DNA from 2 places in the Kocuria sediminis genome. Region 2 is predicted to be linked to the other one. Evidence: predicted binding sites of a transcription regulator. Region 2 holds the regulator's gene; the other holds the start of a gene.

Region 1 (3,396 bases), on a different contig from region 2:
CTGCCCCGAGTCCGCGTGGATCAACCTCGCGGCCCACGAGGACGGGCGGCTGGTCTTCGGCACGAACGAGCGCAGCCGCAAGTACGCGAACCTGCGGGCCGACCCGAGGGTCTCCCTGGTGGTGGTCTCGGGGGACGGCCAGGAGTTCCAGCTCGAGGGGCGCGCGGCGGTGCTCGCGGGTCCCGCGGCGCAGGACGCCGGCGAGCTGCTGGAGTCCCGTCACCCGGGCGCCACGGGCAAGGACAGCACCCGGCTCGTGGCCGTGCGCCTGCACTGGGCCCGGTTCGTGGACGTCGCGGCCGAGCCCCCGGTCCGGGAGGACCTCACGCTGTGAGCCCGGCCCCGCCGGGGCTCAGACGTAGTCCGTCTCGTAGTCGGTCTCGGGGACCCAACGGTTGAAGTCCAGCGTCAGGTACAGCGCGAGGGCCGCCGCGTTGTCCTCCGCGATGCGCAGGCTCACCTGGTCGTAGCCCTGGTCGTAGAGGGTGCTCATGGCGCAGCGCACCAGCTGCTCGGCCAGGCCCTGCCGGCGGCGGGAGGCCGCCGTGAACAGCTCGAAGATGTAGGGGGCGTCGGGCAGGTCGTCGCCGACGCGCCGGGCCAGGACCAGGGCCGCGGCCACGATGGTCCCGTCGTCGTCCACCACCACCGGCGAGGCCTCGGGCAGGAAGGGCCCGTACTCGCCGTCGAAGACGCCCCGGATCACCGTGCGCGCCTCCTCGAGGCTGGAGACCCCGCCCTGCTCGTAGGAGGAGTAGTAGAGCTGGGCGAGACTCTCGGCGTCCTCCGGGGTGGCCGGACGCAGGGACACGGCCGGAGTCCTGGTGTTCTCCGCCGTGCGGGCGATCAGCGTGATGGTTCCGGTCATGGAGGCCTCCGTGATGTCGGCGCCGGGTGCTCCGGCGCGGGTCGGGCGAGGGGACAGGGGACGACCCGGGGGGTCTCGCGGGGCAAGCCCTCCGTGCTTTCAGCGTATCCATTTCGCTGGTCTTGTCCATGCTTCCCCGGCCCTTCCCGGAGCACGGAGCAGGGCGGTGACCGGCCCGTGCCGCCGCGGTCACCGGCGGGGAACACGTGTTCCGTCGGGGCGGTCCGGAGGGTTAGCCTGTCGTACAGGTGTTCTAGCTTCCAGGGGACAGGGCGCGCCGCGCGGCGGGCGCCGGGACCGAGGAAGGGAGGGGCCGTCGTGGGCTTTCTGACGGAGGGTGTCGAGGTGGACTGCGACGCCGGCGGCGTGCCGGTGACCGTGCGCTGGCGCGGACGGGGCTACCGGGTGGCGCAGGACCCCGTGCGCTGGTACGAGCGCCGGGCGTGGTGGGCCGAGGACGCCCGGCTGCCCAAGGACCGCGGGATCGGGGCGGTGGACCAGCAGATGTGGCGGGTCCAGGTCCAGCTCACCGTCCGCTCGGAGCTGCTGACCCTCGAGCTCGTCCACACCCTCGACACCGGTCGCTGGCGGCTGCTGGCGGCCACCAGCGCCTCGGGGACCCAGGTGGTGCGCTGCGCCTAGGGGCGCCGGCCACCGCGCCCGGGGCGCATAGGATCGGAGGGCAGGGCCCGCCCGCCGCGCGCGGGGGAGCCCTGGAGGCGCAGCACCCGCGGCACAGAAAGGCGGCACCCGTGAGACTCGGCACCGTGCGACGGAACGGCACCACCCAGGCCTTCCGCCAGGAGGCGGGGGAGACCGTCTACCTGCCCGTCCCCGACGTCGGGGCCCTCCTCGCCGGGGGCGACCTGCGGCTGGCCGGGGAGCCGGGCTCCGCGCCCGCCCCGGAGGAGCTGGCGCCGCCCGTGCTGCGCCCCGGCAAGATCCTGTGCGCGGGGCTCAACTACTACGACCACGCGGAGGAGGTCGGCCAGGAGATCCCGGAGCACCCCACGATCTTCGCCAAGTACGCCACCGCGCTCATCGGCCCCACCGACCCCATCGCCATGCCGGAGGAGTCCGAGAAGATCGACTGGGAGGCGGAGCTGACCGTGGTGATCGGCTCGCCCCTGCGCCACGCCACACCGGAGCAGGCCCGCGCCGCCATCGCCGGGTACACGATCATGAACGACATCTCGGTGCGGGACTGGCAGGGCCGGACCTCCGAGTGGTTCCAGGGCAAGAACTTCGACCGCACCACCCCGGTGGGGCCCGTGGTCGTGACCCCGGACGAGGTCGACCCCGAGGCGGGGCTGGCCATCCGGTGCAGCGTCGACGGCGTGCTCCACCAGGACTCCGGCACCAACCGGATGATCTTCTCCGCCGTGGCGCTGGTCGAGTACCTCAGCCGGTTCCTGACCCTCGAGCCCGGGGACCTCGTGGCCTGCGGCACCCCCGCCGGGGTGGGCCTGGCCCAGAAGCCCCGCCGGATCTGGCTGCGCGACGGCCAGGAGGTCGTCACCGAGATCGAGGGCATCGGACAGCTGCGCAACGTCTGCACCCCCGCCGAGGAGCTCCTGGCCCGGACCCCCTGACCCGGACCTCCCGAACCGGACCTCCCGAGCCGGGCCGCGCCGACCGGGCCGGCCGACGGCACCCACCCCGCACCCGACCCCGACCGGAGGGCCCCATGGCGACCATCGGCTTCCACGCCTCCCACGAGCAGATCCCGCCCGAGCAGCTGCTGCGCGACGTCCGGCACGCCGAGCTGGCCGGTTTCGGCGCCGCCATGTGCTCCGACCACCTGGAGCCGTGGTCCCCGCACCAGGGCCACTCCGGCTTCGCCCTGTCCTGGCTGGGCGCGGCGCTGGCCACCACGGAGCTGCCGTTCGGGTTCGTGCACGCCCCGGGCCGGCGCTACCACCCCGTGGTCACCGCCCAGGCCACGGCCACGCTCGCCCGCATGTTCCCCGGCCGGCTCTGGGCCGCCCTGGGCAGCGGGCAGCGACTCAACGAGCGCCCGGTCAGCCCCGAGTGGCCGGAGAAGGAGCAGCGCCAGCAGTTCCTCGAGGCGAGCTTCGACGTCGTCCGCCGCCTGCACGCGGGGGAGGAGGTCAGCCACCGCGCACCGCTGCACGCCGACCGCGCCCGGGTCTGGGACCCCCCGGAGGTCGCGCCGCCCCTGCTGGTGGCCGCCCTCACCCCGACCACCGTCCGCCGCTTCGCCCCCGTGGCCGACGGGTTCATCACCGTCAACCAGCCCCTCGAGGACCTGCGCCGGATGCTCGGGACCTGGCGCGAGGCCGGCGGCACCGGGCGGGCCGCCCTGCAGGTGCACCTGAGCTGGGCGCCCACCCAGGAGCAGGCCCGGGCGATCGCCTTCGACCAGTGGCGCACCAACGTCTTCGACCCCGTCACCATGGCCGAGCTCGCCTCCCCGCAGGACTACCAGCGCAAGGCGGTCCAGCAGGACGTCGGGGACGAGCAGATCGCCGGGGCGGTCAACGTCTCCGCCGACCTCGGCCGGCACG
Region 2 (3,396 bases):
GCGCGCAAGCACACCGCCGCGAACCCCGACTCCCTCACCGCCGGGGCCGCCAACCTGGAGGCCGCGCTGCTGGGCGCGCCCGCCGAACTGCTGCACCGGGGCCTCGACGACGCCCAGGCGGCGGCCGTGGCCCAGATCCGGGACGCCGCCCGCACGGTCATGAGCGAGTCCAAGGGCGGCTCCGGGGGCGAGAAGGACGGGGACGCCGGACGGCAGATGGCCCGCTCGCGGGTCAGCGACGTGCTGGAGCTGGCCGAGCGGATCCTCGCCGCCGCCGACTCCCGCGAGGTGCTGTGGATCTCGCGGCAGGGCGGCTGGGAACCCGGCCGCGGCTACGTCCCCGCCGAGGACACCGACCCGGCCACCCTGCACGTCGCGCCGCTGTCGGTGGCCGGGACCCTGCGGGAGGGCCTCTTCGACGGCCGGACCGTGGTGCTGACCTCGGCCACCCTCTCCGTCGGCTCCTCCTTCGACGCCGCCGCCGGGGCCCTCGGCCTCCGCGGCGAGGGCGCCCCGCGCTGGGAGGGCGTGGACGTGGGCAGCCCCTTCGACTACCCGAAGCAGGGGATCCTCTACCTCGCCAAGCACCTGGAGAAGCCGGGCCGGCGCCTGACCGAGGCCCAGCTGGAGGAGATGCTCGCCCTGCTCGAGGCCTCGCGCGGCGGGGCGCTGGGCCTGTTCTCCTCCCGACGAGCGGCGGAGGAGGCCGCGGAGGCCCTGCGCGGGCGCACCGACCTGCCGATCCTCTGCCAGGGGGAGTCCTCGCTGGCGGGACTCGTCCAGGAGTTCACCGACGACCCCGCCACGAGCCTGTTCGGGACGATGAGCCTGTGGCAGGGCGTCGACGTCCCGGGGGCCTCGTGCCGGCTGGTGATGATCGACCGGATCCCCTTCCCGCGCCCGGACGACCCGCTGTCCACGGCCCGCAGCCGGGCGGCCGAGCGGGCGGGCGGCAACGGCTTCATGTCCGTCTCGGCGACGCACGCGGCCGTGCGGCTGGCCCAGGGCGCCGGCCGGCTCATCCGCGCCGGCGGGGACCGCGGGGTCGTGGCGATCCTGGACTCCCGGATCGCCACGGCCCGCTACGGGGGGTTCCTGCGGGGGTCGCTGCCGCCGCTGTGGACCACCACGGACCGCTCGGTGGTGCTCGGGGCCCTGGCGCGCCTGGCGACGGCCTGACCCGCTCAGGACACGGCACGGGGCCCGGCCGATCGGCCGGGCCCCGTGCCGTGTCGCGAGCCGGGCAGCGGAGGCCGAACAGCGGATGCCGGACTGCTGATGCCCGACGGCGGATCTCGGGCGGCAGGCGTCAGAGGCTGCGCAGCACCGAGACGACCTTGCCCATCACCGTGGCGTGGTCCCCGAGGATGGGTTCGTAGCGCGTGTTCTGCGGGAGCAGCCAGGTGTGCCCGTCACGCTGGCGGAAGGTCTTCACCGTCGCCTCGTCGTCGAGCAGGGCGGCCACGATGTCCCCGTTGTCGGCGGCGCTCTGCCGGCGGACCACGACCCAGTCGCCGTCGCAGATGGCGGCGTCGATCATCGAGTCGCCCTTGACCCGCAGCATGAACAGCTCGCCGTGGCCGACCAGCTGGCGGGGCAGCGCCAGCACGTCCTCCACGTCCTGCTCGGCGGTGATGGGCCCGCCGGCGGCGATGTGGCCCACCAGGGGCACCATGGTCACGTCCGCGGAGGTGGACAGCTCCGCCACCCCGCCCGGTGCGACGGCGCGCGGACCGCGGGGCGCGTCCGCCGGCTCGTGCGGCCCCTCCGGGACGGCTGCGTCGCGCAGCTGCAGGGGCGCGAGCACCTCCATCGCCCGCGGGCGCTTCGGGTCCCGGCGCAGGTAGCCCAGCTTCTCGAGCTGCGAGAGCTGGTGGGTGACGCTGGAGAGCGAGGCCAGGCCCACGAGGTCGCCGATCTCGCGCATCGACGGCGGATAGCCGTGCTCGGCGATGGAGCGCTGGATCGCCTCGAGGATGGTGCGCTGGCGCACGCTGAGACCCCTGCCGCGCGCGCGGGTGCCGGAGCGCGCGGCCCGGGCGCGGGACTCCTCGGGGGTGGGGGGCTGAGCCATGGGAGCGTCGTCCTTTCGCGTCCGGCTGGTGGTGCCTCCGGTGCGCGCCGGCCCCGTTCCGATGTCGGACCCGGATGCTTCGATGGGTCCCAGCCAGCGGGAAGCCGGGGTGTCGGAACGCGTGCCGGCCCGAGGCCCGAACGTGCTCCCAGCCTAGGCGACACGCCGTGTGTCTTCAAACATATGTACGACCGGGTGTCGACAGCCTTCGCAGACCCATGCTAGACATGGGTCATCGGTATTCGAAAGTATGTTCGATCGCATGCAGGCCCGGACGGGCCGCCGGTCGGACCGGTGTTCGAGATCGCCCGCTCCCTGCGGGAACGTCAAGGAGTTCATGTCATGAGTGCCAGTGCCACCCTCAGTGCCGTCGCCGCGCGCCGCCCCCGATCCCTCGGCGGCCCGGCACGCTCGGCTCGCCGGGCCCGCGCGTCGGCAGGGGCCTCCCGCGCTCCGCTGGTCCTGACCCGGCGGGGCCGCCTGGTGCTGCTGGGCCTGCCCGTGCTGGCCGGCTCCGCGGCCCTGGTGGTGCTCGCCGTGATCTTCCTCGTCCCGTCCACGGCCACGGCCACCAGCGAGCCCGTGACGGGCCCCGGGACGGAGCTGGCCACGGTGCACCCCGGGCAGAGCCTGTGGGACCTCGCCGTGCAGGCGGACCCGGAGCGCGACCCGCGGGACGTCATGGACGAGATCGTGGAGCTCAACGACCTCGACAGCTCCGTCCTCCAGGCGGGCCAGCTCGTCGAGGTCCCCGCTGCCTGAGCGGCGGCCCGTCCGCCGGCCCGTCCGCCGGAGCGGGTGCCGGGCCGCCGCCGGGCACCCCGCCCCGGAGCGCGCCGGGCATCGGTAGGGTCGAGGGCATGAGCACCGGCGCCCTCCACCCGCGTCCCGACCGCGGGACCTCACCGACCCCCGGGTCCGCCGGCGCTGCCCGGCGGCCTGCCCGGAGCCGGTCGAGCACCGTCCGGCCGCTGCTGGCCGGCGCGATCTGCAGCGAGGTGGCCGCCTCACTGGCCCTGAAGGCCGCCCTGGAGCACCCCGGCTGGTACCTGCTGGTGGTCACCGGCTACGGCGCCGCGTTCGTGCTCCTCGCGGCGGTGCTGCGCCGCGGTCTGCCCGTCGGCGTGGCTTACGGCATCTGGGCGGCGACGGGCGTGACGCTCACCGCCCTCCTGGCGGCCCTGGTCTTCGGGGAGGCGCTGAGCCCGCTGGTGCTCGCCGGCATCGTCCTGGTCGTGGCCGGGGTGCTGTGCGTGGAGGTCGGCGCCCACCGGGCCGCCCGGGACGGCGGCGCCTGATGGCCTGGCTCTACCTGACCGGGG

The links. Region 2 encodes LexA, which represses DNA repair genes until DNA is damaged. Its sites were predicted from a motif close to TCGAACANNTGTTCGA; they were not measured.
Region 1: the regulator LexA is predicted to act here: its motif matches at 1,109-1,124, upstream of GMA12_RS06540 (DUF6504 family protein).

The regions. Positions count from the first base shown of each region.
Region 1 covers NZ_WOGU01000004.1:191,257-194,652, reverse strand. Annotated here, with positions in the region: gene GMA12_RS06550 (pyridoxamine 5'-phosphate oxidase family protein) at 1-334, shown strand, start outside; gene GMA12_RS06545 (GNAT family N-acetyltransferase) at 353-868, opposite strand; gene GMA12_RS06540 (DUF6504 family protein) at 1,187-1,510, shown strand; gene GMA12_RS06535 (fumarylacetoacetate hydrolase family protein) at 1,621-2,460, shown strand; gene GMA12_RS06530 (TIGR03885 family FMN-dependent LLM class oxidoreductase) at 2,556-3,396, shown strand, end outside.
Region 2 covers NZ_WOGU01000008.1:37,443-40,838, reverse strand. Annotated here, with positions in the region: gene GMA12_RS10620 (ATP-dependent DNA helicase) at 1-1,179, shown strand, start outside; gene lexA (transcriptional repressor LexA) at 1,310-1,993, opposite strand; gene GMA12_RS10610 (LysM peptidoglycan-binding domain-containing protein) at 2,417-2,836, shown strand; gene GMA12_RS10605 (DMT family transporter) at 2,935-3,372, shown strand; gene GMA12_RS10600 (DMT family transporter) at 3,372-3,396, shown strand, end outside.